4 regions of the Faecalibacterium sp. 9 genome follow, and region 4 is predicted to be linked to each of the others. Evidence: predicted binding sites of a transcription regulator. Region 4 holds the regulator's gene; each other region holds the start of a gene.
What was found. Region 4 encodes Rex, which represses fermentation and respiration genes when NADH is low (regulators of the CRP and FNR family bind a similar motif). Its sites were predicted from a motif close to ATTGTTAANNNNTTAACAAT; they were not measured.
Positions count from the first base shown of each region.

Region 1: the regulator Rex is predicted to act here: its motif matches at 3,936-3,955, upstream of gap (type I glyceraldehyde-3-phosphate dehydrogenase).
Region 2: the regulator Rex is predicted to act here: its motif matches at 2,046-2,065, upstream of ACKXF9_RS07900 (phosphoglycerate kinase).
Region 3: the regulator Rex is predicted to act here: its motif matches at 3,592-3,611, upstream of fucO (lactaldehyde reductase).

Region 1 covers NZ_JBLWGB010000001.1:1,580,703-1,588,286, forward strand. The annotation lists gene ACKXF9_RS07595 (alpha-hydroxy-acid oxidizing protein) at 1-276, shown strand, start outside; gene ACKXF9_RS07600 (SpoIID/LytB domain-containing protein) at 432-1,445, opposite strand; gene ACKXF9_RS07605 (citrate synthase) at 1,692-3,062, shown strand; gene ACKXF9_RS07610 (hypothetical protein) at 3,062-3,844, shown strand; gene gap (type I glyceraldehyde-3-phosphate dehydrogenase) at 4,043-5,074, shown strand; gene ACKXF9_RS07620 (glycosyltransferase family 4 protein) at 6,136-6,681, shown strand; gene ACKXF9_RS07625 (glycosyltransferase family 4 protein) at 6,770-7,584, shown strand, end outside.
Region 2 covers NZ_JBLWGB010000001.1:1,635,373-1,642,956, reverse strand. The annotation lists gene ACKXF9_RS07910 (TetR/AcrR family transcriptional regulator) at 507-1,064, shown strand; gene ACKXF9_RS07905 (hypothetical protein) at 1,208-1,828, shown strand; gene ACKXF9_RS07900 (phosphoglycerate kinase) at 2,183-3,391, shown strand; gene tpiA (triose-phosphate isomerase) at 3,496-4,266, shown strand; gene gpmI (2,3-bisphosphoglycerate-independent phosphoglycerate mutase) at 4,423-5,949, shown strand; gene ACKXF9_RS07885 (hypothetical protein) at 6,185-6,379, shown strand; gene ACKXF9_RS07880 (NYN domain-containing protein) at 6,389-7,584, shown strand, end outside.
Region 3 covers NZ_JBLWGB010000003.1:205,206-212,789, forward strand. The annotation lists gene atpC (ATP synthase F1 subunit epsilon) at 1-359, shown strand, start outside; gene ACKXF9_RS13210 (sugar phosphate isomerase/epimerase family protein) at 532-1,380, shown strand; gene ACKXF9_RS13215 (hypothetical protein) at 1,543-2,355, opposite strand; gene ACKXF9_RS13220 (ABC transporter ATP-binding protein) at 2,349-3,050, opposite strand; gene ACKXF9_RS13225 (GntR family transcriptional regulator) at 3,043-3,420, opposite strand; gene fucO (lactaldehyde reductase) at 3,681-4,829, shown strand; gene ACKXF9_RS13235 (putative ABC transporter permease) at 5,067-6,374, shown strand; gene ACKXF9_RS13240 (calcium/sodium antiporter) at 6,614-7,576, shown strand.
Region 4 covers NZ_JBLWGB010000001.1:976,643-984,226, reverse strand. The annotation lists gene ACKXF9_RS04625 (carbohydrate ABC transporter permease) at 1-528, opposite strand, end outside; gene ACKXF9_RS04620 (carbohydrate ABC transporter permease) at 539-1,468, opposite strand; gene ACKXF9_RS04615 (ABC transporter substrate-binding protein) at 1,673-3,055, opposite strand; gene ACKXF9_RS04610 (thymidine kinase) at 3,657-4,271, opposite strand; gene ACKXF9_RS04605 (redox-sensing transcriptional repressor Rex) at 4,434-5,075, opposite strand; gene ACKXF9_RS04600 (ClpP family protease) at 5,353-6,033, shown strand; gene ACKXF9_RS04595 (DNA translocase FtsK) at 6,370-7,584, shown strand, end outside.

The sequences.
Region 1 (7,584 bases), 600 kb from region 4:
GAGGTGCTGCCCGAGATCGCAGCAGCCCTCAAGGGTACCGGCGTGAAGGTGCTGGTGGACGGCGGCATCCGCACCGGTGTGGATGTGTTCAAGGCACTGGCGCTGGGCGCAGACGGCGTGCTGATCTGCCGACCGTTCGTCACGGCTGTGTATGGCGGCGGCGAAGAGGGCGTGAAGTGCTACATCGACAAGCTGGCCGGTGAGCTGGCTGACACCATGCAGATGTGCGGTGCACATTCTCTGGCGGAGATCACGCCGGATATGGTGCGGGTTTGAGCAGAACCATTTAAAATGCTCTCCGCTCTGAGCATATCAGCGGAAAAATTTTTGTACTTGTAAATCGGCAAAACCTGCGGGCTTTGCCGATTTACTTTTTCACGGGAAGGGTCGGAACGGAAAGCAGCATCTGCTTCATAAAATGGAGTTTCCCGTTACGACCCCATCCTGTGCAGCTGTGTCCCGGGGTAGTAATGAGCTAAAATATCTGCATAGTCCGCGTCCTGCTCTGCCATGGCCTTTGCACCCCACTGGCTCAGGCCCACGCCATGGCCGTAACCCCGGGTGGTAAAGCTGAAGTTTCCGCTCTGGTACTGCACGGTAAAGCAGGTGCTGCGCAGACCCAGTGCCTGACGCAGGGCTGTGCCGGAAACGGTCTGTCCGCAGACGGTGAGCGATTTTGTGTAACCGGAGGAGGTCTGTTCGACCGGGCCGAACCAACTTTCCGGTGCGGCGAGATCGGCCGTGATGCCAAGGCTGGAAAAAGCCTGCTGCACCTGCGCGGCAGAAAATACAGCAGTATACTGATAATTATCAGCGGAAAGGTCGGTGCTGCTGTCCACCGGGATCAGATAGGGCAGGGCGGTGCCCCACACATTTTCGCTGGCCTCTGTCCGGCCGTTGGAAATGGCAAAGTAGCTGGTGCAGGCAGGGGCGTTATCGTAAAAAAGAAGATCGTTCAGAACCTCGTCCACAAGGGCCGAGAGCCGGGCATAGTTCTGCTCGTAGGCGGTGCCCCAGTAACTGCGCAGCACCGGTTCGGTCAGACAGCCCTGACGCCGGGCAGGATCAACGGTGAGCCATGCACCGCTTTGCAGGGCGGCATGATCCCGGCAGTAGAGCGCGTAGGTGTGGGCGGCAACAGCCTGTGCCTTGAGTGCTTCGTCCGGCCAGCTGACCGGCATTTCGGCGGCGACAGCCCCCAGAACGTATTCCCGGCGGGAGAGCTGCACTACCTTTCCGGCGGACTGATCCTCCACCGGAAAGGTCTCGGCGTCTGCGGAAGAAAGGGCGTTGGGCTGCGATGTGGGCAACTCAGGCACAGAAGATGCTGCGGGCAGAGACGCTGTATGGCCCAGCACAGCCCGCGTGACCCGGTAGGCAGCCAGAGGCAGAGCACTGCCCAGAACCAGCAGGACTGCAAAGATCAGCAGAAATAACTTTTTCATAGTCCAAGCCCCTCCGACAGCGGTGTTTTTTAAATCAGAATACCGGATACACCCTGAAAAAAGATGCGAAACAGGGAGAACGTCTTTTGCAGCGCAAGCCAAAAAAGGTGATGAGAGGGCAGTTTGTGTGCCAGATGATGCACTTGATGCTTGAATTTACTCTTCAAAAGCGATATCATAGAATTATACCCATCACAGAGGATGGGCGGGAAAGTATAAGAAATAGGATGAAAGGAGAATCCCCTTATGAATTTTGCACATTCAGAAGTGGCTGCACTGGACCAGAACACGATGCGGACGTTGTGTGAGGAATATGTGGCCAATAACTACATCGACCCGGAGACGAGTGAGCGTCTGGGCGTCAAGCGCGGCCTGCGCAACCCGGACGGCACCGGCGTTCTGGCTGGCCTGACCAATGTCTGTGACGTTGTGGGTTATAAGAAGGATCAGGAAGGCCATGTGATCCCCACTCCCGGCAAGCTGATCTACCGCGGCGTCAACATCAACGAGATCGTGGACGAAGCCTACCGCAACGACCGCTTTGTGTTTGAAGAGGTGATCTGGCTGCTGCTGTTCGGCAGCCTGCCCAACCGGGAGCAGCTGGATGATTTCTGTGAGATCCTGGCAGAGCACCGCGCCCTGCCGGAAGGCTTCATGGACACCATGAACGCCCCCTCGCCCAATATCATGAATAAGCTGCAGCGCTGCGTGCTGGGCCTTTACTCTTATGATGAGCACGCCGAGGATCTGAGCCTGGAGAATATCCTGAACCAGAGCATCAATCTGATCGCCAGCATGCCCACCATGATGGTGAACGCATACCAGATGAAGCGCCGCTACTACGATAAGCAGAGCATGTTCTTCCATCTGCCCAAGCCCGGCCAGAGCACGGCGGAGCACATCCTGAGCACCTACCGTCCGGATCAGAAGTTCACCCACGAGGAAGCAAAGCTGCTGGATATGTGCCTGCTGGTGCACGCCGACCACGGCGGCGGCAACTGCTCCACCTTTACCACCCGCGTGCTGTCCTCCTCCGGCACCGATACCTACTCTGCGATCGCGGCGGCCATCGGCGCACTGAAGGGCCCTAAGCACGGCGGTGCCAACCTGATGGTGAACCGTCAGCTGAAGGATATCCTCAAGCATGTGGAAAACCCCGAAGACGACGATGAAGTTCGCGAGTATCTGCGCCGCATCCTGCGCAAGCAGGCGGGCGATGGCTCCGGCCTGATCTACGGCATGGGCCACGCGGTGTATACCATCAGCGACCCCCGTGAGGTGGTCCTGAAGCAGCGTGCCCGCCATCTGGCTTACGAGAAGGGCTTTGAGGAAGAGTACAACATGCTGTGCAGCATCGAGCGGCTGGCCCCCGGCATCTTTGCCGAGGAAAAGGGCAGCACCAAGCCGGTGTGCGCCAACGTGGACCTGTTCAGCGGCCTGATCTACAACATGCTGGGCATTTCCGAGGATATCTACACCCCGCTGTTTGCCATTGCCCGTGTGCCCGGCTGGTGTGCACACCGCGTGGAAGAGGTGGTATTCGCCAACCGCATCATTCGCCCCGCTTACAAGTATCTGGGCGTGCGCCAGAAATATAAGCCGATCGAGGAACGCTGATGAATCCTTCTGTTTTGTTCGTTTTTATCTTGAGTGCTCTGCTGGGCGTGCTGCGCGCGGCAGATCTGGCCTTTGGCACCGATGCCGTTACCGGCCTGTGTCTGGTGGGCTCGGTGTGGTGGCGCTATCTGGCACTGGGCATTGTGGTGCTGGCTGCAGTGCTCGTGGGCCGTACACAGCCTTCCCGCTCGGAGGCAGTGCGCAGCCGCAGGCCGCTGGCCGGTGTGCTGGCGTTTGCCGGTGCAGTATGCTTTCTGGCTGCAGCGGGTGCACAGATCGCGCTGGGTGCAGCTTCCGGTCTGGGCGGCTTTGTGCGGTGTATTCTGGAATGCGTGTGCTCTGTGTGGCTCAGTACGATGGGCCGCTGCTGGCTGAGCCCTGACGCGTGGAAGAAGCCCTTTGGCGGGCTGTACCTTGCCGTTGCAGGAAGCCTGCTGTTCTATTGGAACGTACTGATGCGCTTTATGGAGAACAGCTCCAGCTGGCACCGGGTGCAGCCGACAGCTGCAGTGTGGCAGGTGCTGGCAGTGCTGGTGTTTCTGGCGGCGCTGGCTCGGGCACTGCATATCCCGCAGCCGGACAATGGCAAAACACTGTGCGCAGCCGGGCTTGCCGCCTTTGCGCTGGGCCTGTGCTGGCAGCTGCCCCAGTGCTTTGCGCTGCTGGCAGGCAATGGTATGGGCCTTGCTGTGATGCCTGACTTTTTTGCAGGGCTGGGCCTTTGCTGTGTGGGCAGCATTGGAGGAGTGTGCGCTGCAGCCTGCCTGAACAGACAGAGCTGACAAAAGTGCTGGCACGCTGTTGGCGCAATTGCCTAAAACTGGCGAGTGAAAGGAAGCAAAATCGTACAAAAGCAAAAAATGATAGAAATGTCTTGTTAATTTTTTGGCAGACACTTGAAACTTTCTGCGTTTTGGTCTAAAATAAAGATACCGTGATTTATCCGATTATGGGTAAAATAATTAGGAGGTACTATTAACATGGCTGTTAGAGTTGCTATCAATGGTTTCGGTCGTATTGGTCGTCTGGCTTTCCGTCAGATGTTTGATGCTGAGGGTTACGAGGTCGTCGCAATCAACGACCTGACCAGCCCCAAGATGCTGGCTCACCTGCTGAAGTACGATACTGCTCAGGGTTCTTTCTGCGGCAAGATCGGCGAAGGCAAGCACACTGTCGAGGCTACTGAGGACTCCATCATTGTTGACGGCAAGGAGATCAAGATCTACGCTGTTAAGGATGCAAAGGATGCTCCCTGGGGCGAACTGAACGTTGACGTCGTTCTGGAGTGCACCGGCTTCTACACCAGCAAGGAGAAGAGCATGGCTCACATCCAGGCTGGCGCAAAGAAGGTCGTTATCTCTGCTCCCGCAGGCAACGATCTGAAGACTATTGTCTTCTCCGTCAACGAGAAGACCCTGACCGCTGAGGATCAGGTCATTTCTGCTGCTTCCTGCACCACCAACTGCCTGGCTCCCATGGCTAACACCCTGAACAAGACCTACCCCATCGTCTCCGGTATCATGACCACTGTTCATGCTTACACCGGCGACCAGATGATCCTGGATGGTCCTCAGCGCAAGGGCGATCTGCGCCGTGCTCGTGCTGGCGCACAGAACATCGTTCCCAACACCACCGGTGCTGCTAAGGCTATCGGCCTGGTCATCCCCGAGCTGAACGGCAAGCTGATCGGCTCTGCTCAGCGTGTGCCTGTTCCTACCGGCTCTACCACCATTCTGGTTGCTGTCGTCAAGGGCAAGGACGTCACCAAGGAGTCCATCAATGCTGCTATGAAGGCTGCTACCTCTGAGTCCTTCGGCTACAACGAGGATCAGATCGTTTCTTCTGATGTCATCGGCATGCGTTATGGCTCTCTGTTCGATGCTACCCAGACCATGGTCGCTAAGATCGACGACGACACCTATCAGGTTCAGGTCGTGTCTTGGTACGACAACGAGAACTCCTACACCTCTCAGATGGTCCGTACCATTAAGTACTTCGCTGAGAACTGCTAATCACAGCTCCACGCTCAAAAGTGCTTGAGGTACCGTGCTGAATGACGGCTGGCACCGGCTTTGCTGGTGCGAACATGCTGTGATTGGTACGACAACAGGATAACGAGTTCAACACCCTTCCTTTTGCGGGTTTCCGTGAGAGGAAGGGTGTTTTTTTGCTTGCGGAATTCTGGATTGCTGCTTTTTTGTCTGGACAATGGTTGATTTGTTTATGCGAGAAAATATGCATTTTTTCAGGCTGGATGGATAAATTCGCGTAGTAATGACGGTGAAAAGGCAAATACATAAAGAATGAAAAAATGAGTGATAACGTTATTTTTCAGTCAAAGGGAAAGAGGTTCTATTGAAAAATTGGAACAGGCAATAGATGAAAAAGGAAATTTCTTGACGAATTGGGGGTTTTAGCAAGAAAATGCGTAAAATAGACTGAAATCTTATCCGTAAAATGAGCAACGATAGTGCAACGAAGTATTGTATGCAAGAAGAAAACATGCTAAAATAATACTGATAACAACAGGCTGAAATTGGTGGAAAGTTGGTATCGAAAGGTTACTCAAAGAACGAAATCTCCTGAGTTGCGGTTGGGGGAAATAAGTATGCTTTTGGTGAGTGGGAGAACAGAAAAACATCTGTACTTTCGAGCAGAGAAACTGCGCAGAATTAAATCACGTGGATGAGATACCCTGGGCGAAAGATCGTCCGGGGTTATTGTGGTACAAAAACAACATAAAATCAAATTTGGAAATCCAGAGGTCAAAGCGGGTGAAATGGATCCGATTGCGGAGAATACAGAACCCGTATGGAACCTGTGAAACAATACGCGGCTGTCATAATAGGGACAAGGGGACGGCAGAGAATGAAAGGCTCCGCAACCCGAAGTTCATATTTTCTTACCCGAAGAATGAACGACTGATCTTTTTGGGTGGCAGCAATGCCATCCAGAAAGAAATCTCGACCATGAGGGTGGGGTGACAGCCAGCGGACAGGCAAGCGAGCCTATCCGCTCTTTGTGTTGACCGAGATATTGATGAAGAAATTGAGTGGGATTGTGGGAAAGATTTATGAGTAAAAAACTTGCGATTGCAATGTTCGGACAGAAGCGATTATCGAGAGAAGGTGGAGTAGAGATCGTTGTCAAAGAGCTCTGCACCCGAATGGCACAGAATGGCTGTGACGTGACCTGTTACAACAGAGCAGGCCATCATGTGAGTGGTGCAGAATATGACGATGCTGGTAAAACGGAGTACGAGGGAATCCGTCAGAAATCTGTTCCGACTATTGAACGACGCGGACTTGCAGCGGTAAGCTCTTCCTTTTTCGCAGCACTTTGTAGTGCATTTGGAAAATACGATGTGGTGCACATCCACGCCGAAGGACCAGCCTTCTTTGCATGGCTGCCGAAGATGTTTGGGAAAAGAGTTGTTGTTACCGTCCATGGGGAGTGTGAAATAATACGCGGCTGTCATAATAGGGACAAGGGTACGGCAGAGAATGAAAGGCTCCGCACCCCGAAGTTCATATTTTCTTACCCGAAGAATGAACGACTGATCTTTTTGGGTGGCAGCAATGCCATCCAGAAAGAAATCTCGACCATGAGGGTGGGGTGACAGCCAGCGGACAGGTGTACGAGCCTATCCGCTCTTTGTGTTGGCCGAGATATTGATGAAAAATTGAGTGGGATTGTGGGAAAGATTTATGAGTAAAAAACTTGCGATTGCAATGTTCGGACAGAAGCGATTATCGAGAGAAGGTGGAGTAGAGATCGTTGTCAAAGAGCTCTGCACCCGAATGGCACAGAATGGTTGTGACGTGACCTGCTACAACAGAGCAGGCCATCATGTGAGTGGTGCAGAATATGACGATGCTGGTAAAACGGAGTACGAGGGAATCCGTCAGAAGGCTGTTCCGACCATTGAACGGCGTGGACTTGCTGCAGTCAGCTCCTCCGCATTTGCGGCACTTTATAGTGCATTTGGAAAATACGATGTGGTGCACATCCACGCCGAAGGACCGGCGTTCTTTGCATGGCTGCCGAAGATGTTTGGGAAAAGAGTTGTTGTTACCGTCCATGGCATTGATTGGCAGCGCGAGAAATGGCAATCAGGACTTGGTTCTAAGTTTATCCACCAAGGCGAAAAAAATGCTGCGAAATATGCGGACGAGGTCATTGTTCTGAGCAAAGGAGTGCAGGACTATTTTAAGGAAACTTATGGAAGAGAAACGCACTTTATCCCTAATGGCGTGAATAGGCCGCAGATTCGGGAAGCAAGTCTGATTACAGATAAGTTCGGGCTGAAAAAAGACTCATACATATTGTTCCTCGGTCGTCTGGTGCCAGAAAAGGGGATTCGATATCTGGTTGAGGCCTTCAAGAATGTCAAGACAGATAAAAAACTGGTCATTGCAGGTGGCTCCAGTGATACGGATTCCTTTATGGAGGAATTGAAAGAACTGGCGAAGGGTGACAATCGGATTCTCTTTACCGGGTTTGTGCAGGGAGCAATGCTGGA
Region 2 (7,584 bases), 660 kb from region 4:
CTTCTCCCGGAATCATAGTATCTGGCTATAATTCACCCAAAAGAAAAGGTATTCGTCATTCCGTCAGATCCTGCCTGCATTACCAGTAACATGTCCAACTGGATATCATAGTGCTAGTATATCAGCCCTGATTTAATTTTTCAATATTACTTTTTCACAAAATAAATCTTAAAAAACTATGAGCTCCGTACAATCGTCTATTTTTCCGCAGAGCCGTTTCCTCTCTTCCTGTGCCGCCGCACATCGGTTTTAGGATGTAAAAGCCGGAACGCCTCTCTTGCGCGTGCACGGGCCGCTTGCTATAATGGTTCTATCCTATCTTTTGCCTGCCGCCTGCACAGGCTGTACCACCGCATTTTTGTCAGGCAGCAGTCAGGATGTACCCGAAAAATCTTTGCAAAGCAGGAGGGCATGGAGAGATCCGAAAGCTCAAAATATCTCTTGACAATCCCCTATCCGGTGTGTATACTACGCATTATGAACAACGTTCACGTTGAGGTGATCGGATGAATCCAATGGCAACATCAAAAGAGAATATCCTGCAGATCAGCAGAAAACTCATCCAGCAAAACGGATGGGCCGGTGTCAACATCCGTTCGGTGGCTGCTGCCTGCGGAGTCTCGGTGGGCTGCATCTACAATTACTTTGAATCCAAGACCGATCTGTTGAGCGCCACGGTGGAAAGCATCTGGAGCGATATCTTCCATCATCCGGAGGATGAGGCTGTCTTTCAGGACACTCTGTCCTGCGTCCGGTGGATGTACAAGCAGCTGGAGTACGGCTGCCAGCGGTATCCGGGTTTTTTCACCCATCATGCGCTGGGCTTTGTCCAGCAGGACACCGCCGATGGAAAGCAGCAGATGCATCGGGCCTGGCAGCACATTCTGGATGCCCTGTGCACAGTGCTGCGGAATGATGCCAGAATCCGGGCTGACGCCTTCACAGCGGAGTTTACCGTTGAAAAATTTGCAGAGATGCTGTTCTCGCTGATGCTGTCCGCTCTGGTACGGCAGGACTTTGACCCTTCTACCGTGCTGGAGATCGTACGGCGGGCTGTCTACTGAAAAATGTCCCACAGATTTGTGGGAATTTTTTAAGCCTAAAATGAACACTGTTCAACTTGATCGGTACTGCAGGATGAAAGTATCCTGTTCACACACACTATATTATATTTTCTCCAAACCAATTTGAAAAAGGAGCAAACCCTATGCGTGCAATCATTGAAACCGTTTTCGACATCTTCTATCTGGCCACCGTGCTCACGGTGGGCATCCGTATGATCCGCAGCAGCAAGAGCGGCTCGCAGTTCAAGCTGTTCGGCCTTATGGCTGTGGTGCTGGGTGCAGGTGATTCCTTCCACCTTGTCCCCCGTGCGCTGGCACTGTGTACCACCGGTCTGGAAAACTACGCAGTTCCTCTGGGTCTGGGCAAGTGGATCACTTCCATCACCATGACCGTCTTTTACGTGCTGCTGTATTATGTCTGGCGCAAACGCTACCATGTGGAGGGCCGGAAGGGTCTGACCATTGCCGTGTATGTCCTGTCCGCTGCGCGTGTGCTGCTGTGCATGATGCCTCAGAACCAGTGGCTCACCAACAAGACTCCCCTCGCCTGGGGCATCCTGCGGAACATCCCCTTCGCACTGCTTGGCCTGCTGGTCATCGTGCTGTTCTACCGCAGTGCAAAGGAGCACAGCGACCGGGCTTTCCGCTGGATGTGGCTCACCATCGTGCTGAGCTTCGGCTTCTATATCCCCGTCGTGCTGTGGGCTGAAGTGAACCCGCTGATCGGTATGCTGATGATCCCCAAGACCTGCGCTTATGTGTAGACCGTCCTGATCGGCTACAACGCCATGAAGGCCGAGGGCGGTGCAAAAGGCTGAAAAACCGGAGCGGATGCTGCCGACCGTCCCTGCCGGTGCAGCGCTCATGGGCGTTGAAACAGATCGATCAAGTGACCATAAAGGCAGACTCCCCTGAAAAAACAGGAGACCTGTCCTCCCTTTCGGTCAAAATACACACATTTCCGTGCATCAGCGGCAAATGTTTGTTAAACTATTATCTATCTTGCGACCTTGCAATGTGCACGGTTTTTGTTTATAATAGTATCGTAACGGGGCATGGCCCCCGAATGCGAGCGAAACTCTAGTTCAGACATTAAAACTTGAGAGGAGTTTATTACCATGGGTTTAGGTAAGAAGACGATCGACGATCAGAACTACTGCGGCAAGAAGGTTCTTGTCCGCTGCGATTTCAACGTCCCGATGAAGGACGGTGTCATCACCAACGAGAACCGCATCAACGCAGCTCTGCCCACCATCCAGAAGCTGGTCAATGATGGCGCAAAGGTCATCCTGTGCAGCCATCTGGGCAAGCCCAAGAACGGCCCCGAGGCCAAGTTCAGCCTGGCACCCGTTGCTGTGGCTCTGAGCGCAAAGCTGGGCAAGACCGTTGTGTTTGCAGATGACGACAATGTTGTCGGCGAGAACGCAAAGGCTGCTGTTGCTGCCATGAACAACGGCGACGTCGTTCTGCTGCAGAACACCCGTTTCCGCAAGGAAGAGACCAAGAACATGCCCGAGTTCAGCGAAGAGCTGGCTTCTCTGGCTGATGCATATGTTGACGATGCATTCGGCAGCTGCCACCGTGCACACTGCTCCACCGCAGGCGTCACCGACTTCATCAAGGATACCGCTGTTGGTTACCTGATGGAGAAGGAGATCAAGTATCTGGGCAACGCTGTGAACGATCCCGTTCGTCCCTTCACCGCTATTCTGGGCGGCGCAAAGGTCGCAGACAAGCTGAATGTCATCTCCAACCTGCTGGAGAAGGTCGATACCCTGATCATCGGCGGCGGCATGGCTTACACCTTTGTCAAGGCTCAGGGCTACGAGGTCGGCAAGAGCCTGTGCGACGATTCCAAGCTGGATTACTGCAAGGAAATGATGGCCAAGGCTCAGGAGAAGGGCGTGAAGCTGCTGCTGCCCGTTGATGCTGTCTGCATCAAGGACTTCCCCGATCCCATCGACGCTCCGGTTGAGACCACTGTTGTTCCCGTCACCGCGATCCCGGCTGACATGGAAGGCTGCGACATCGGCCCCGAGAGCATGAAGCTGTTTGCCGATGCTGTCAAGGCATCCAAGACCGTTGTGTGGAACGGCCCCATGGGCGTGTTCGAGAACCCCACTCTGGCAGCTGGCACTCTGGCAGTTGCTAAGGCTATGGCTGAGAGCGACGCTACCACCGTGATCGGCGGCGGCGACAGCGCAGCAGCTGTGCAGCAGATGGGTCTGGGCGACAAGATGACCCACATCTCCACCGGCGGCGGCGCTTCTCTGGAGTATCTGGAGGGCAAGGAGCTGCCCGGCATCGCTGTCATCCAGAACGCATAATTTTTCCGGCATCGTAAATGGGTGCGGCGGCTTCAGCGCCGCCGCACCTTTTTGTTTGTGCACAGACTGCACATATAGAAGGTAAATAAAGGAGATAGAGTATCATGGATAAGGCAAAGCGCAAGGCTATCATTGCAGGCAACTGGAAGATGAACAAGACTGCCTCTGAGGCTGCTGTTCTGGTGGATGAGCTGGTCCCCGCTGTTCAGGACGCAGGCTGCGAGGTGGTCATCTGCACCCCGTATACCGATCTGGTCACCGCTGTGGAGAAGACCAAGGGCACCAACATCCATGTGGGTGCTGAGAATGTTCACTTCGAGAAGTCCGGCGCTTTCACCGGCGAGATCAGCGCTGACATGCTGGTGGATCTGGGCGTGGAGTACGTCATCGTGGGTCACTCTGAGCGCCGCCAGTACTTTGCAGAGACCGACCAGACCGTGAACAAGCGCGCTCTGGCTGCTCTGAACGCCGGTCTGAAGGTCATCATCTGCGTGGGCGAGAGCCTGCAGCAGCGTGAGGAGGGCGTCACCGAGGAGCTGGTCCGGATGCAGACCAAGATTGCTCTGCGCGACGTGACCGCTGAGCAGATGGCAAATGTCGTTATCGCCTACGAGCCCATCTGGGCCATCGGCACCGGCAAGACCGCTACCGCCGATCAGGCTGAGGAAGTCTGCGGCCAGATCCGCAAGGTCATCGGTGAGGTGTACGGCGAGGCAGTTGCCGAGGCTACTACTGTCCAGTACGGCGGCAGCATGAACGCCAAGAACTGCGAGGAGCTGCTGAGCAAAAAGGATGTGGACGGCGGCCTGATCGGCGGCGCATCCCTGAAGGCTCCCGACTTTGCAGTGATCGTCAACGCAGCCACCAAGGGCTGATAAAACCGCAAAATAAGCCTTTTCCACTGCGGAAAGGCGGCACGAAGTGCCGGATGAGGGGTAGCTGCGGAGAATGCGCTCTATCGGGCACATTGCAGGCGCTGCCCCTTGTTTTTATTGAAAATAGTGTTCTCAAATCAAAGGAGATTCATTTTTATGGCAAAGAAACCTGTTCTTCTGTGCATCATGGATGGCTTCGGCTGGGTACCGGAGGAGACCTTCGGCAACGCCGTGGTCGCCGCCAAGAAGCCCCATCTCGATGCTCTGATGGCAAAATATCCCATGACCACCATCGACGCTTCCGGCATGGCCGTCGGCCTGCCCGATGGTCAGATGGGCAACTCTGAAGTCGGCCATACCAACATGGGCGCAGGCCGCATCGTGTATCAGCAGCTCACCCTCATTACCAAGTCCATCAAGGACGGTGAGATGCTCCAGAATCCGGTTCTGGTCAAGAACATGAAGGCCGCCATCGATGCCGGCAAAGCCATCCATCTGATGGGTCTGGTGGGCACCGGCGGTGTGCACAGCCACGCAGACCACTGGTTCGGCGTGCTGGAAATGGCAAAGCATCTGGGTGCAAAGGACGTCTACCTGCACTGCATCACCGATGGCCGTGATACCGACCCGCACTCCGGCAAGGGCTTCCTGGCCGACCTGCAGGCCAAGCTGGACGAGCTGGGCATCGGCAAGATCGCCAGCGTCTCCGGCCGTTACTACGCCATGGACCGCGATAACAACTGGGATCGTGAAGAGAAGGCATACGCTGCCTTTGTCTACGGCGAGGGCAATCATGCCGCCAACGCTGCCGAGGCCATCGAGGCTTCCTATGCAGCAGATAAGACCGATGAGTTCGTTCTGCCCTGCGTCACCTGTGAGGGCGGCCGCGTGCAGGACGGCGACACTGTGATCTTTATGAACTTCCGCCCCGACCGTGCCCGCCAGATGACCCGTATCTTCTGCGACGACGCTTTCACCGGCTTTGAGCGCCGCGGCGGCCGCAAGCAGGTGAACTATGTCTGCATGGCCGAGTACGATGCCACCATGCCCAACTGCGAGGTGGCCTATCCCCCTGTGGAGCTGAAGAATGTTCTGGGCCAGTACCTGTCCGAGAACGGCAAGACCCAGCTGCGCATTGCCGAGACCGAGAAGTACGCCCATGTCACCTTCTTCTTCAACGGCGGCGTTGAGGCTCCCTACGAGGGCGAGGACCGCTGCGTGATCCCCAGCCCGAAGGTGGCAACCTATGACCTGAAGCCCGAGATGAGCGCCCCCGAGGTTGCTGCCGAGTGCGTCAAGCGCATCGAAAGCGGCAAGTACGATGTGGTCATCCTGAACTTTGCAAACTGCGATATGGTGGGCCACACCGGCGTATTCGATGCTGCGGTCAAGGCCGTTGAGGCTGTGGATACCGCTGTGGATCAGGTAGTGTCCGCTGTGCTGAAGGCCGGCGGCTGCGCCTTCATCACCGCCGACCATGGCAACGCCGAGAAGATGATGAACCCGGACGGCACCCCCTTCACCGCACACACCACCAACGTGGTGCCCTTTGTGGCTGTTGGCTGCGGCGATGTGAAGCTGCGTGAGGGCGGCTGCCTTGCCGACATTGCACCCACCATGCTGCCCTATATCGGCCTGCCCGTCCCGGCTGAAATGACCGGCAAGAGCATCATTGTGGAGTAATTGACCGTTAAAATGGCCGACGCGTTCGCTTTGGGACGAGTTGTGGCTCCCAGCATCCATTTCGCGCCTTAAACGGCGCTCATGTCTTGCTGGCCACTGCCCCAACAACTCTTCCCTGTTCCCGCCACTGGCGGCGGTCATCGTTGTTGCATCAATAGCGGAATTATTACTCTTATATTTACAGCTCTGGAAAATCCGTGGATTTTCCAGAGCTGTTTTTCATGAAAAAAAGTCGATGATAGAAACTGAATTTTCTGGTTCAGGCCCCATTCGTGAAAAAACAGTTGGAGCGACCCGCAGGCCGCAACAAACTCAAAATGAAAATAAACTTTCCGCTGAATATAGCCAGAGCGCAGCGGCGGCCATTTTCAATCAAAACTTTTCTTTTTTCCCCATCCGTGCTACAATAAACATGAATTTTGAATTGTAGGAGAAGCGGATGGAAACTATTCACAAGCATATTGTTCTGGGCATTCTGGCCCATGTGGACTCTGGCAAGACCACCCTTTCGGAAGCCATGCTCTACCGTTCCGGCGCGATCCGCAAGCTGGGCCGCGTGGATCACAAGGACGCCTTTCTGGACACAGACGCGCTGGAAAAAGCCCGTGGGATCACTATTTTTTCCAAGCAGGCACTGCTGACGGCAGGCAGCACGGATATCACCCTGCTGGACACTCCCGGCCATGTGGATTTTTCCACCGAGACCGAGCGCACTCTGCAGGTTTTGGATTATGCCGTGCTGGTGGTCAGCGGTACCGATGGAGTGCAGAGTCACACCGAAACGCTCTGGCGGCTGCTGCGGCGCTACCATGTGCCCACCTTTGTGTTTGTAAACAAGACCGACCTGCCCGGCAAGAGCAAGGAAGAGCTGCTGGCCCAGCTGAATCATCGCCTCGGCGAAGGGTTTGTGGATTTTGGCATGCCGCAGGCCGACCGGGATGACGCATTGGCCCTTTGCGATGAGAACCTGATGAACCGGATGCTGGAGGCTGGACAACTGGCAGATGCCGAGATCATCCCGGCCATTGCCCGGCGGCATGTTTTCCCGTGCTGGTTCGGCTCGGCGCTCAAGCTGGACGGCGTGGAGGAGCTTCTCACCGGACTGGACCGCCTTACACGCCCGGCTCCTGCACTGGACGTCTTTGGGGCCAAGGTGTTCAAGGTCTCGCAGGATGAGCAGGGTGCCCGCCTGACCTGGCTGCGCGTTACCGGCGGGGAGCTGAAGGTGAAAGCACAGCTCTCGGGCGAAGCGGACGGCGAACCTTGGGCCGAAAAGGCCAACCAGCTGCGGCTGTACTCCGGCACAAAGTATACACTGGCAGAGACCATCCACCCCGGGCAGGTGTGTGCTGTCACCGGCCTGACCAAAGCCCGTCAGGGCGAAGGCCTTGGCGCAGAACGCGACAGCGACCTGCCGGTGCTGGAACCGGTGCTCAGCTATCAGGTGCTGCTGCCGGAGGACGCAGACGTGCATGCTGCGCTGGGCAAGCTGCATCGGCTGGAGGAAGAGGAACCCCAGCTCCATGTGGTATGGAACGAAACGCTGGGCGAGATCCATGTCCAGCTCATGGGCGAGATCCAGCTGGAAGTACTGCGCAGCCTGCTGGCAGAGCGGTTTGGTCTGAACGTGGAGTT
Region 3 (7,584 bases), on a different contig from region 4:
AGGGCGATTGCGAAGACCTTGTGCTGCCCATCAGCGATGGCGTGTACGGCATACAGGCCGGACACAGCCCGGTGCTGGTGGCCATCCACATGGGCATCCTGCACTTTGAGGTGAACGGTGAAAGCCAGGACATCCTGGTAGGCGACGGCATTGCCGAGGTGACGCCTGCCTACGTGATGGTGCTGGTGGACAGCGCCGAGCGTCCGGAGGATATCGACAAGAACCGTGCCGAGGCTGCCCGCATCCGTGCCGAGGAGCGTTTGCAGCATCAGCAGAGCATGCATGAATATTATCAGAGCAAGATCGCGCTCGACCGTGCGATGCAGCGCCTGCAGGCCGCTGCAAAGTACCGGCGCTGAGAAAGAGCCGCATCTGTTGGGACCAGATCTGAAAAAAGAGCATCATTTGTATCCGTTGAGGGTGCAAAGTGATGCTCTTTTTTTGTTTCAGGCTGTTCCATGGAACGCAGCTTTCGTGTATAATAAGGTCAATGCAACCCCGCGTGTTGTGCGGGAAAGGAGGAGGTTTTCCATGATCCAATTCGGCCTGCGTCTGCATGACGCGGAAAAGCTGCCCGTTGAACAGGTGCTGCCGCTGGTGCGCCAGAAAGGCTTTACCTGCGCCCATGTGGCCCTGAGCAAATCCTTCAAGGAGCTGCCCTGCACCCCCAGCGCCCTGACCCCCGGCTATGCGCTGTACCTGCGGCATCTGTTTGAGAAAAACGGCATCGACATTGCCGTGCTGGGCAACTATCTCAATCTGGCTCACCCGGATGCGGATGCCCTGCACGCCATTCAGGAAAAATACTATGCTCATATCCGCTTTGCAAGCCTGCTGGGCTGCGGAATGGTGGGCACCGAGACCGGTGCGCCCAACGCGGAGTACAAATTCTGTCCGGAGTGCCGCAGCGACGAAGCCCTTGCTACTTTTATCCGGAACTTCAAGCCGGTGGTGCGCTGTGCCGAGCAGTACGGCGTGACCATTGCCATTGAGCCGGTGGTCAAGCACATCGTGTACGATGCCAGACGCGCCCGCACCGTGCTGGACGAGATCGGCAGCCCGAATCTGCAGATCCTGTTCGACCCCGTCAACCTGCTGAACATGGAAAATGTGGACCGCCGCGAGGAAGTGTTCGCCGAGGCCATCGAGCTTCTGGGCAAGGACATTGCCATGATCCACTTCAAGGATTTCCTGCGCAAGGATGCGGGCGGCCAGCTGGCTGCTACGGGTGCAGGGCAGGGAGGCATGGAGGACTACCGCACCATCCTGCGGTTTGCAAAGCAGGAAAAGCCCTATATCTTTGCAACGCTGGAGAATACCACCCCGGAAAACGCGGTGGAATGCCTGAACTACCTGAAAAAGCAGTACGACGAGTGCTGAACACTCTATAACAAGAAAAACATCTGCAAACTTTGCCCGGAATGGGGCAGCTTGCAGATGTTTTTTTGTATCAGATGAAGTTTATGGTTCGGCCTTTTACAAATTGCAATTAAGAAATAGTTCCGCTGAAAATGTCCAGAGCGAAAGCGGAGGACATTAAAATCATTCCAGATCCAGCTTGTGCTCCATCAGCCAGCGGGTCAGCAGAAAGTACCCTGCGGCAAAGGCAATGCTGACCGCCAGCCCGAACAGGGTGGTGAAAGCACTGGGCGCAGCGATGGAAACATCCACACCGCCAAGGGTGGAATAGGAAACAGCCTGCAGCATGTCGGCACTGCTGACACCGGAGCTCAGCCAGTTCTGCAGGAAGGACAGCAGGAAAAATGCCAGAATACCGGCCGGTACCATGTGCTTTTTGAACTGGTGGCCGATCATGCAAGCGGCATAGATGCACAGGATGCTGGACACCAGTGCCACCAGCCCGTTCAGCGTTTCAAAGATCAGCCAGAGCCACCCGGAGCTGCCGGTCATGCGGAAGATCTCTCGGAAGATCTCTACCACTTTCTGCCACAGCTCCGGCAGCTGCTGCAGGGCCGCGCTGTTCAGAGACAGAGCCAGCAGCATCACCGCAAAGGAGAAGATACCCACGATGCTGCTGCAAAGCATCCACACCACGCTGGAGATCAGCTTGGAAAGGATGAGCTGGCTTTCCGTCACCGGCAGGGTGTGCATCAGGTAGCCTTCGCGGCCCAGCAGATTGCGGGTGAAGCGGGTCACAATGGTCATCACGGACACCACTGCCACCGCAACGGCTACGACCATGTAGGCGAACAGCAGCAGAGATGCAAAGTTGTCTCCGGAAGAGCTGCGCAGGGAAAAGCCGCTCAGCACTGCCAGCGCAACAAGGGCCAGATACAGCCCGCCGTAGGTGCGGCCGGTGGCCTTGAATTCATATTTTAACAGCTGTTTCAGCATTTGAATACCTCCCGGAAATATGCATCCACGCTCATGCCCTCGGTCTCGCGCAGCTCTTCGGCATTGCGGTGGGCGAACACCCGGCCATCCTTCAAAAAGACGGCTTCGTCCAGAATGGGCTCGATATCGCCGATGAGGTGGGTGGATAGAATGACGGTCGCATCCCGGCTGTAGTTGTTCAGGATGGTGCTCAGGATGTAGTCCCGGGCGGCAGGGTCCACGCCGCCAATGGGCTCATCCAGCAGGTAGAGCTTTGCGGCGCGGCTCATGGCCAGGATCAGCTGCACCTTTTCCTTGCTGCCCTTGGACAGGGTTTTGAGCCGCGCCTTCGGTTCCAGTTCCAGCCGGGCCAGCATTTCGTTCGCCTTGGCGGGGTCAAAATCGGCATAGAATTCGCGGAACATTTCCACCAGCTGCTCCACACGCATCCAGTCCGGCAGCCAGTCGGCGTCCGGCAGATAGGACACGATGGCTTTGGTGTCCGGCCCGGGGGTCATGCCGGCGATCCGGATGCTGCCTGCACTGGGCTGCAGCAGACCGTTCGCCAGCTTGATGAGGGTGGTCTTGCCGCTGCCGTTGGGGCCAAGCAGCCCCACGATGCGGCCAAAGCCGATGTGCAGGTCTACATTTTCCAGTGCGGTCTTATCCTTTTGATAGCACTTGGTCAGTGCTTCACAGCTCAAAAGCTCACTCATTGCGGTCCTCCTTTGCGTCCCAGTGTTCCAAAAGCGCGGCCGCCTGTGCGGGACTGTAGCCGATGCCGCGCATCTTTTCCAGAAAATCCGACGCCAGCGTCCGGGCGGTGTCGGCACGAAGCTGTTCGATCAATGCAGTGTCCTCCGTAACATAGCGGCCTGCGGTGCGTTCGGTGTGCACCAGACCTTCCGTCTCCAGCTGGGCAAGGGCCCGCTGCATCGTGTTTGGGTTCACCCCGGCGGCTGCGGCCAGATCCCGTACCGAATCCAGATGCCCGCCCGGCGGGTAGGTGCCGGCCAGGATCCGGGCCTTGAGCCGTTCCACAAGCTGGGCATAGATCGGGCGGCTGGCATCAAACTGTTCGCCCATGATATCATCTCCTTGTCTTGCTGTATTAAGCGCTTGATACAATAATACACGATTTGCGCTGCTTGTCAAGGGGAAAAAGAAAAAACATTATAAAACTGCGGTAAATTGGAAAAAGTACCCATAAAACACTGCACATAGATAAAAAATTACAATAAATTCAAACAATTTCACATTGCAAAGCTTTTGACAATGTGCTATTCTGAAAAACAGAGAGCTCCGCCCGAAAAGCGGCGGAAAAGAGATTTGGAGGAAAAATAACTATGGCTGACCGCATCGTTCTGAATACCATCTCCTACCATGGCCACGGTGCCATTGAGAACATCGTTCCCGAACTGACCGCCCGCGGCTACAAGAAGGCATTCGTCTGCTCCGACCCCGACCTGATCAAGTTCGGCGTCACCAAGAAGGTCACCGATCTGCTGGATGCTGCAAACTTTGCCTACGCTGTTTACAGCGAGATCAAGCCCAACCCCACCATCGCCAACGTGCAGGACGGCGTGGCCGCTTTCAAGGCCGCCGAGGCTGACTGCATCGTGACCATCGGCGGCGGCTCCTCCATGGATACCGCAAAGGCCATCGGCATCATCATCAATAACCCCGAGTTTGCGGATGTCCGCTCTCTGGAAGGTGTTGCTCCCACCAAGAAGCACGCGGTGTTCACCATCGCTGTTCCCACCACCGCCGGCACTGCTGCCGAGGTCACCATCAACTACGTCATCACCGATGTGGAGAAGAAGCGCAAGTTCGTCTGCGTGGATACCAACGATATCCCCGAGATCGCTGTGGTTGACCCCGATATGATGTCCTCCATGCCCAAGGGCCTGACCGCCGCCACCGGCATGGACGCTCTGACCCACGCCATCGAGGGCTACATCACCAAGGGCCACTGCGTCATCTCCGATATGTTCCATCTGGAAGCCATCAAGCTCATCAGCCAGAGCCTGCGCGGCGCAGTGCAGAACACCCCGGAAGGCCGCGAGGGCATGGCTCTGGGCCAGTACATCGCCGGCATGGGCTTCTCCAACGTGGGTCTGGGCATCGTCCACTCCATGGCACACGGCCTGTCCGCTCTGTATGACACCCCGCACGGTGTGGCCTGCGCCATCCTGCTGCCGGTGGGTCTGGAGTACAACAAGAGCGTCGCCGGTGAGCGCTACCGCGCAGTCGGCAAGGCCATGGGCGTTGTGGGCATCGACGAGATGAACGATGTGGAAGCCGCTGACGCCACCATCGCCGCCGTCAAGCAGCTGAGCGCAGACGTGGGCATCCCCGCAAATCTGCACGGCATCCTGAAGGAAGAGGATATCCAGTTCCTCGCCGAGTCCGCATTTGCAGACGCCTGCCGTCCCGGCAACCCCCGCGACACCAGTGTGGAGGAGATCGTGGAGCTGTATAAGAGCCAGCTGTGATTCCGCTCTGTAAATTCAAACTGTAATTTTGGGCCCTGCTGTCCTTCGGGATGGCAGGGCCTTTTTCTAAGATGTATCTGAAAACAAAGCAACAGGCTGGATCTTCGTCTTTTCAGAGATGCCCGGAGAGCCTGCCGCGTCGCAGAGTGACAAAATTTCTGCACGGCTCTTGTACACAGCGCCCAAAACGGGTACAATCAATGCAGTAAGAAAAAAACTGGAAGCGAAAGGAACCTTATGACGCTGAACTTCTATACTTTGAGTGTTATTTATCTTGTATATTCCTTTCTGGGCTGGGTGGCGGAGACGGTAGTCGCGACCATCCGGGGCGGAAGGTTTGCCAACCGCGGTGCGGCGGCAGGCCCGTTCTGCTTTATCTACGGTACCACCGGCGTGCTGCTGGCCGTGAGTTTCGGCGACCTGCGCACTGAGCCGGTCTACCTGTTCTTTGCCTGCATGATGGCGGCAACGGTGATGGAATGGATCACCGCCAAGCTGTTGGAACGCCTGCACCGCCGCAAGTGGTGGGACTATTCCGGCAAAAAATTCAATCTGAACGGCTATGTGTGCCTGCAGTATTCGCTGCTGTGGGGTGCACTGGGCACGGCAAGTGTGCTGTGGGGCAATGATGTGCTGCTGCGGCTGTGTGCGCATATCCCGGTCTGGCTGCTGCGTCCGGCAGTATGGGTCTCGCTGACGGTGGCGGTGCTGGACCAGATCGGTTCGGCGGTGCTGGTGCAGCAGTATGCGGCCCGGCACCCGGTGCTGGAGCAGCTCAATCAGAGACTGGGGGAGCGGTCGGATACGCTGCGCCGCAGGATCGCGCTTTACATTGAAAAACGCATCCAGCACGCCTACCCGGCTGCGGCCCGGCAGGAGCAGACTGCGCTCCGGAAGGGGGAAAAGAACTTCCTCAGCGTGTCCGACCTGCTGTGGCTGTTCGTGATCGGCGCGTTTCTGGGCGACATGGTGGAGACGGTGTTCTGCCGCGTGACCGCCGGGGTCTGGATGAGCCGCTCCAGTCTGGTCTGGGGGCCGTTCAGCGTGGTGTGGGGTCTGGCGCTGGTGCTGGCAACGGTGCTGCTGCGTCAGGAAAAGGACCGGAGCGACCGCTACCTGTTCGCCTTCGGCACCGTCATGGGCGGTGTGTACGAATACGTGTGCAGCGCCGTCACCGAGCTGCTGTTCGGCACCGTGTTCTGGGACTACAGCAAGTTCAAGTTCAATCTGGGCGGGCGCATCAACCTGCTGTACTGCTTTTTCTGGGGCATTGCGGCGGTGATATGGATGCGCTACGGCTATCCGCTGGTGCTCAGAGGCATGGAGAAGGTGCGCAGCCGCGTCCGCCCATGGATGACCGTCCTGCTGGCAGTGTTCATGGCGGTGAACATGCTCACCAGTGCGCTGGCGCTGGCCCGGTACGATGCCCGCACCAGCGGTGAAGGCCCCAAAAACAGCATCGATACGCTGCTGGACGACCATTTTGATGACGTCCGTATGGAGCGCATCTATCCCAACGCGAAGAAAGTGGCCAAGGCTGGATGAAATTTCAACGTTCCTCTTGCACTTTGGTGCAAAAATCGGTATAATACTTTCCGGATAAAAGGGAGTAGAGGGCGCACGTTCGCAAAACGATGCGCCGTGCTGCAGCGGCATCCCCGCAGAAATGCCCGCTGCGGTGCCGGATGCTTGAGACTTTTATTACGCTTTCCCGTTTCTGGGCAGGCTGTAATAGAGGTCTCTTTTTTATGGCTGCTCTGCCGGAAACAAAAGGAGAAAAAACTATGCTTATCCCTGTTTTGCTGTTCATCGTGGGCCTGCTGTGCCTCATCAAGGGCGGTGACTGGTTTGTGGATGGTGCCACGGGCATTGCCCGCCGCTTCCATGTGCCGGAGCTGCTCATCGGTGCTACGGTGGTGTCCATTGGCACCACCCTGCCGGAGGTCATGGTCTCCACCACCTCGGCCTTCACCGGCCACGGCGAGATCGCCTATGGCAATGCCATCGGCTCGATCATCTGTAATGCATCCCTCATTGCGGCTATCACCATTGCGGTGAAGCCGGGCAAGGTAGACCCCAAGAGCCTGCGCACGCCGGTGCTGTTCTTCTTTGCGGCAGCAGCCTTTTACGCGGGCGTGGCCTATACCACCGGCTACTACTCCCGCCCGGTGGGCCTTGTGCTGCTGGCCGTGTTCGCGGCCTACATCGTCTGCAACGTGATGGCGATGAAGAACGCCCCCGCCCCGGAAGAAGCGGAGGAGACCGATGAAAATGGGTCCCTTGCCAGGGAGCTGGGTCTGCTGGCCGTGGGCGCGGTGCTCATTGCCGTGGGCGCGAACCTGCTGGTGGATAACGGCACCCTGATCGCGCAGGCACTGGGCGTGCCGGAGTCGGTGATTGCGCTCACCTTTGTGGCGCTGGGCACCTCGCTGCCGGAGCTGGTAACGGCCATCACCTCGCTGGCCAAGGGCCACGGTGCGCTGTCTCTGGGCAATGTCATCGGCGCGAACGTGTTCAATCTGGTGCTGGTGAGCGGCGTTTCCGCAGTGGTGGCACCCTTTACCATCCCGCAGAACTCCATGCTGTTCGGACACAACGCTTCGCTGGTGCTGGAGTTCCCGGTGATGTTTGCCGTGATGCTGCTGCTGACGGTGCCGGCCCTCATCAAAGGCAGGCTCAGCCGCCCGCAGGGCATCGCTCTGCTGTGCATCTACGCGGCCTTCTGCGTGGTACAGTTCACCATCTAAGCATACAA
Region 4 (7,584 bases):
CAGATCACGGGGGACATTGCGCATGAACTGCACCAGCTGGTAGACGAAGTAGGTCTCGGTGGCAAATGCGCAGTGCACCCAGATGGCCAGATAGAAGGGGCTGTCCAGCCAGCCGAACTTGTTGTACAGCAGGTACTGCGGCACGTTCAGAACGACCTGCGGCAGGAACAGGGTGGCCAGCATGATGTTGAACATCAGCTTACGGCCGGGGAAATCGAAGCGGCCAAAGCCGTAGGCAGCCACACAGGCGGAGACCACCGTGCAGATCACCTTGGGGATAACGTAGCTGTAGGTGTTCAGCATGGCCTGCAGGATGTTGATGGAACCGCCAAAGTTGTTCAGAGCGCCGCGGTAGCCATCCAGAGTGGGGTGCTTGATCCACAGGCTGATGCCTGCAAAGATCTCACTGTTGTCCTTAAAGGTAGCGCTGATCATCCACAGCAGAGGATAGATCATGATGACGCCGACCAGGATCAGGACGAAATACTTGAAGAAGGTCGCGATTTTGTTCGATGCTTTCATTCCCATACTGGTCACCTTACCTTTCGTCAGAGTAGTAGACCCACTTCTTCTGGCTGGTGAATGCAATGATCGTCAGGATGCAGACGATGATGAACATGATCCATGCCAGAGCGGATGCCATACCCATGTCATAAGACTTGAATGCGTAGTTGTAAACCAGCAGAGAGATCAGCGTGGTGGAACCACGGGGGCCGCCGTTGGTGATGATGTACGGGCCATTGAACTCCTGGAAAGCCTGGCAGATCTGAGTGACCAGGTTGTAGAAGATAATGGGGGTGATCATCGGAACGGTGATGGAGAAGAACTGACGCCACTTGCCGGCACCATCAATGGTGGCAGCCTCGTACAGGTCGGCAGGCACGCCCTTCAGAGCAGCCAGGAACAGCACCATGGCAGAACCAAACTGCCAGATGCGCAAAAAGCAGATGATCCACAGCGCGTAGCTGGGGTCAGACAGCCACTCGGGGCCCTGCACCAGACCAAAGGTGACAGCGCGCAGAACGGTGTTGAGCAGGCCGTCCACACTGAACACAGCCTTCCACAGAACGGCGATAGCAACAGAGCCGCCCAGAATGGAGGGGATGTAGTACACAGTACGGAACAGGTTGACGCATGCGATCTTGAAGTTCAGGATGTATGCGATGAACAGCGCAAAGACCAGCTTCAGCGGCACGGTGATGAAGGCGTACTTGAAGGTGATGATCAGCGCCTTGGTGATCTTGGTGGTGGTAAAGGCCGTGATGTAGTTGGCCAGACCAACGAACTTGGTGCCGCTCTCGAAGAAGTTCATATCGGTGAAGCTGTAGTACAGCGACTGACCGAAGGGAACTGCCTTAAAGACGACGAAACCGATGATCCAGGGGATCAGATAAAACAGACCCTGATATTTGTCCAGCCACTTCTGGAACGGGGTGCGCCCGATGGCGGGAGCATTGCTTTCTTTCATCTGGGAAATCCTCCTTTTTAAGGAATTTCGGAGCATGAGACGGACGAAGGGGTAACAGACTGGATACAGCTTTGTCAAGATTTTGTAATATATCCCTGACAAAAAAGGGGCATCTGCCGGTCGGGCGGCAGGTGCCCCTCGGGTTCAGTCAAAGGGTGCCCTTTTCTGTGCGTGACCGCACACAGCGGCACTCAAAAATGGAACTTAGCCGATGGTGTAGCCAACAGACTCCATGCCGTCCAGCAGGGTGTCAACAACGTCTGCGCCGGCAACGCCGTCGTAGTCAACGGTATCGAACACTTCCTGATAGATGCCGGTGCCGGAAGCCTTCAGGTCGTTGTTCTCGAACAGGGGATCCAGCTTGTTGGTGGTGAAAGCCATGACCTTGGCGTTTGCCTCAGCAACCAGATCCTTGACAGCGCCGGCAGCCTGAGCAGCAGCCAGACCAGCCTTGGAAGCAGGGATGCCGCACTCGGAACCCATGATGGAAGCGCCCTTTTCCTCGTTCAGCAGGAAGTTGATCAGGGTAGCAGCCTCGGCAACGCACTTGCTGGTCTTGGTGATGGCCAGACCCATGGAGACCTTGGAGAAGCCGCCGTTGTTGTCGCCGAACTTGATCTCTTCGCCAACGGTGAAGCCGTCCTTGTTGGCGTCATCCAGAGCGGAGGAGTACTTGGAAGCAGCGGAATCCCACTCGAAGATGCCTGCGATCTTACCGGTGATCCACTCGTTGGACTGGTGGGTAGCGGTATCGGAGTTTGCAGAGTAGTAGGTCTTCAGGTTCATCATGACGTGGCCGTCCACCAGGCTCTTGATGAAGTCGATGCCCTCAGCGATCTCGTCCTCGGTGTAGTTCAGGGTAGAGGTGACGGGGTCAGCCCAGTCCTTGCCGTACTTGGACTCGAGGTAGAAGACCATCAGGATCATACGGTCGTATGCGCCCAGGTGCATGGGGTAGTAATCGTCGCCCAGCTTCTCCTTGAATGCCTTGCCGGCAGCCATCAGATCATCCAGAGACTTGGGAACTTCGGTGATGCCAGCCTTGTTGAAGGTGGTCATGTTCCAGAAGAAGATACGGCCGGTCATGGAAACAGGCACGCACTGCTGGCTGTTTGCAACGTAGCAGGCGTCCATGGCAGCGTCATCCCACTGGGTCAGATCCAGGAACTTGGAAACGGTGTTCAGGTCCACGAACTTGCTGCCGTCGGCAGAGTAGTTGTACAGCCAGTTCCAGTTCACCTGGCACACATCCTGTGCGTTGCCTGCGATGAAGGCAGCTGCCATCTTCTCTTCCCAGCCGGACCATGCGGCAAAGGTGGGCTCGATGGTGATGTTGGTGTGCTCAGCCTGGAACTCCTTGATGGCGTTCTGGTAAGCCTCGTGACGGCTGTCGCCGCCCCACCAGCTGATGGTCATGGAAACAGGGCCGTCAGACAGTGCCAGGCTCTCGTCTGCAGAAGCAGCGGGAGCGGTGGAAGCAGCAGAGCTGGATGCAGCAGAGTTGCCGCCGCAGGCAGCCAGAAGGCCGGCAGCGCCCACAGCGCCGGTGACCTTCATGAAATCACGACGAGAAATTGCCTTGCTCATTTTCGTTCTCCTCCTAAATACAGAAAACATCATCTCGAACGGGGGTTCTGCACATACCCCGTTGTATACAATTATGATAACAAAACAACAGCCAAAAAGAAAGACGCAAATTGCAGATATCTAAACAAAAAACGTACAAATATTGCTCTTGTTTTCGCGCAAGAATTGACGCCTTCGCTGAAATGAATAAACTTGGCTCGAAAAACTGTGCAACATGTATACTTCGCTATTTTGCATAGAAAACTGGGATGCATCATAGGAGGAACGTCGAATTTTGCAATATTTTTGTAAACATTCCGTTTCAGAACGTGGAAGCGTTGCATACATTGTGGACGAACAACCGCTTAAAAAGCCCGGATGGGAGCCTTTGAACTGATATATCAATAGCGCAAAAAATGTTCACTCTGATATATCAATTGTTTGCGGCGGTCCCCCAGCACCGGTCTGCGGGCATGGAAATCGGTGTTTCTTCGCCCTTTTGGGGGGTGAAAAAGCACCGACAGCGACATATTTTGCGCTGCTGCGTGGACTGCGCCTGCAGGCCGGGGATAAAAAAGAAAGGCCGCCGTGTCGTTGGACACAGCAGCCTTGTATACAAGTTTCAGTCAGCCTGCGAAGCAGCTTTTTCGGCGTAGAACGCGCGCTTTGCCTTAAAATAGCACTGGGGGCACATGCTCACGTACTGCACATCGTTTTCCAGATCGATGGCCACCTGCTCGCCCTCAAAGACAAATCTGCCGTTCACCTTGCGGCAGTTGCAGATGGCCTTGCGGCCGCAGGTGCAGATGGTTTTCATTTCCTCGATGGTGTGGGCCAGCTCCAGCAGCCGGGTGGAGCCGGGGAAGCCCTTGAGGGAGAAATCTGCCCGCAGGCCGTAGCAGATCACCGGGATGTTCAGGTCCACCGTGACCATGAACAGCTGCTCGGCCTGCTCCGGGGTGAAGAACTGGCTCTCGTCGCACAGCACGCAGGCAAGGGCAGCGGTGCTGTTGGCCTGACGCACCGCCTCGAACACATCCGTTTCCGGCGGGATCAGCAGATCGGCCTTCCGGCGGACGCCCAGACGGCTGACCAGCTCACCACCGCCCTTGGTATCCACCTGCGGCTTGAGGATCAGCACCCGCATCCCCTGCTCCTCGTAGTTGTGGGCCACCTGCATCAGGGCGGTGCTCTTGCCGCTGTTCATCGCGCCGTAACGGAAATACAGTTTTGCCATTTGAAAAACTCTCCTTACAGAACGAACCCTCTCAGCCAAAGCCTGACGGCTTTGCCAGCTCCCCCGATAGGGGAGCTGGCGAGCGTATGCGAGACTGAGAGGGTTCGGCGGCATCTCAGGCTTTGACTGAGAGGGTTCTCTTATTACTTATAATAGGTACGTTCAGTCCTGATTGCGCAGGCGGTAGCCCAGACTCATCAGGCTGTCGCCCAGATGGACGTTCTCCACCACCACATCGGGATACGACACCGAAAGGTCATAGTGGGAGAAATTCCAGAAGCCCTCGATGCCCAGATCCACCAGACGGCCGCTGACCTGCTCCGCACCGTCCCGGGGCACACAGAGCACTGCGACCTTGGGGTGATGCTCGGCACAGAAAGACTCCAGCTCGTCGATATGGCGGATCTGGATGCCGCTGATCTCCTTGCCCACCTCGCTCTGTGCCACATCAAAGGCGGCGATCAGGCGGTAGCCGTTGGTATCGGTGGTGATAAAGCGGCTCACTGCCTTGCCCAGACGGCCGCAGCCGATCAGGATGGTGGGCAGGCGGTCGCCGTTGCCGAACAGCAGGCCTTCCAGAATGGAGAGCAGGTTTTCCACCGAGTAGCCGATGCCCTGCCGGCCATTCACATCGCCGATGCAGTTGAAGTCCTGTCGTACCTGCGAAGCAGTGGTGCCCATCTGAGCAGCCAGCTCGCGGGAGGAAATGCTGTTGATGCCGTCTTCCTGCAGAGAGCGCAGATAGCGGTAATATTTGGGAAGACGCTTGATAACGGGAAGCGAAGCCTTTGCAGGGGTGCTCATAGAATACTTTCTCCTTTCGCTCTATCGCAGTACTTGCCGCAGCTGCCTGCTTTACAGATGCGGCGCAGAGAAACCCCGATCCGTTTACGGGTTCATATTGCAGATATTACAGTTTGCAGATATTACAGTCAATTATTTAAAGTATACAGCACTGATGGAGAATGTCAAATCATTCTCAAAAAAATTTTATGAAATGTTACCGTTTTTTTGCTGCGGCGGGTCTGTATAGCCCGGCACAGGCCGGGGAATGCTGACAAAAAACGCAGGAGGAAAGCATATGAACGATGAAACGCAGCAGACCGACGCAGGTCGGCTGGAAAAAGAAGAGATTGAGGATCTGGGCACGGTCACGCTGGCCCGCGGCGGGCATGTCATCCACTGCCTGACCGTCATCGGCCAGATCGAAGGCCATTCGGAAGCACCGCAGGGCCAGAAGACCACGAAGTACGAGCATGTCATCCCGCAGCTGGTGGCCGCGCAGGAGGACCCCCGCATCGAGGGCCTGCTGGTGCTGCTGAACACAGTGGGCGGGGATGTGGAAGCGGGCCTTGCGCTGGCGGAGCTGATCGCCAGCGTATCCAAGCCCAGCGCAACGCTGGTGCTGGGCGGCGGGCACTCCATCGGCATCCCGCTTGCCGTCAGCGCCCGGCGCAGCTTCATTGTGCCCACAGCCACCATGACCGTGCACCCGGTGCGGCATTCCGGCGTCATTCTGGGGGTGCCGCAGACCATGCGCAGCTTTGAGCAGATGCAGCAGCGCATCACCGGCTTTGTGGCGGCCCACAGCGGCATGACCGAAAAGCGCTACACCGACCTGATGCTCCACACCGGCGAGCTGGTGATGGACATGGGCACCGTGCTGGACGGACGCCGGGCCGTGAAGGAAAAGCTCATCGACGAGCTGGGCGGGCTTTCGGATGCGCTGGCGTGGCTGTATAAAGAAATCGAAAAAGAGTAAGAAGACAGGACGGCAGATAGTTTCTCCAGCGAATGTCCTGGGGGTGGGACCCTGCTGCCGCAGGCAGTAGGGCGGGACTGGAGTCTTGCAACAGCGACGACCGCTGCCCGCGGCAGAAAACAGGGAGAAGCTGTTGGGGCAGCGGCCAGCAAGACGCAAGCGATAGCGAAGCGGATGCTGGGTGCCGCAACCTGTCGCTGTTCGCGGAGAAAGCTCCCTGCTGGCCTGCCGGGCTGAAGAAATTTGTACAACAATAGGTTTGCCATTTTCTTCCCTGCGTGGTACAATAATAAAATCAAATAGTGTGTCTACTACAAGTGTGGGGAACAGAGAAGAATGGCGACAAGAAAACGTAAAACAACAACACGGCGTGCATCATCGCGCAAAAAGCGTGCCGAACAGCGGCTCCCGGCAGGGCTTGGCACCCTGTTCGCAGGCCTTTTGCTGGTGGTGCTGGCCTTTGTGGAGGGAGATTCGGCATGGAAGGCCCTGCACGATGTGCTGTTCGGACTTTTTGGCTGCGGCAGCTTTGTGCTGGGCGCAGCCGTGTGCTGCCTTGCTGTGCAGTATACCCGGGGCGAAGACCTTCTGCCCCCGATCTTCAAGCTGATCCTGGGGCTGGTGTTTGCCTGCGGGACCGTGATCGTTTTTTCGGATATCCAGCCGCAGGGCATGTCTGCATTCCAGATGACTGCCGCCTGCTATGCCAACGGCGTGAATGCATGGCTGGGCGGCGGCGCGCTGGGCGCACTGCTGGGCGGCAATCTGCTGCTGCTCTGCGGCAGACCGGCGGCAAACCTGATCATGGCGGTGCTGGCGCTCTGCGTCAGTCTGTACATTTTTGACCTGACTCCGGCAGAGGTCTGGCAGTGGCTGTGTGCCGCATTCGGCGGGGTGCACGCAAAGGGTGCCGCCCTTGCCCGGCAGAGCGCGGAGCGCCGTGCGGAACGTGCGGCCGCCCGGGCGGCAGAGGCCGAGGAGGACGAGGAGGAAGCCGAAGACGAATATGAGGAAGAGGAGCCGGAGGACGAACCGGCCGGCCCTGCGTTCCATATCGGTGTGCCGGACTGGCTGAACGGCATCCGGCATTGGGGCCACAAGGTGACCGAAGAGATGGAAGCGGAGGAGCCGGAGGCAGCCCCGCAGCCGGAGCCGCCCGCAGACACTTCCGGCCAGCCGCTTGCCCAGCCGGAACCTGCCGCCCCGGCCATCACGCCGGTGCAGGTACGGGTATCCCGGCCCCGGGCTTCCTTTGACGTAGACCTTGGCCCCGACCACACTGAGGTAAAGGAGGGCGGCAGCGAGCCCATCGAGCCGCTCATCGTGGGCCCGGGCGGCACCTTTGGGCAGAACCCGCTGCGCCCGGCCCCCGGACCTGCCCCACAGCCCATCGTGGCAGATGCGGTGGAAACGGATGCGTCCGACTTCTTTGCAAAGGCCGCACAGCCGGTGCAGCCCGCGGCAGAAAGCTTTGATACACCGGTGATGCCCACCGTCCCGCCGGAAGCTCCGGCAGCGGCCATCACGCCGGAAATGCCCGCGGCACCCATC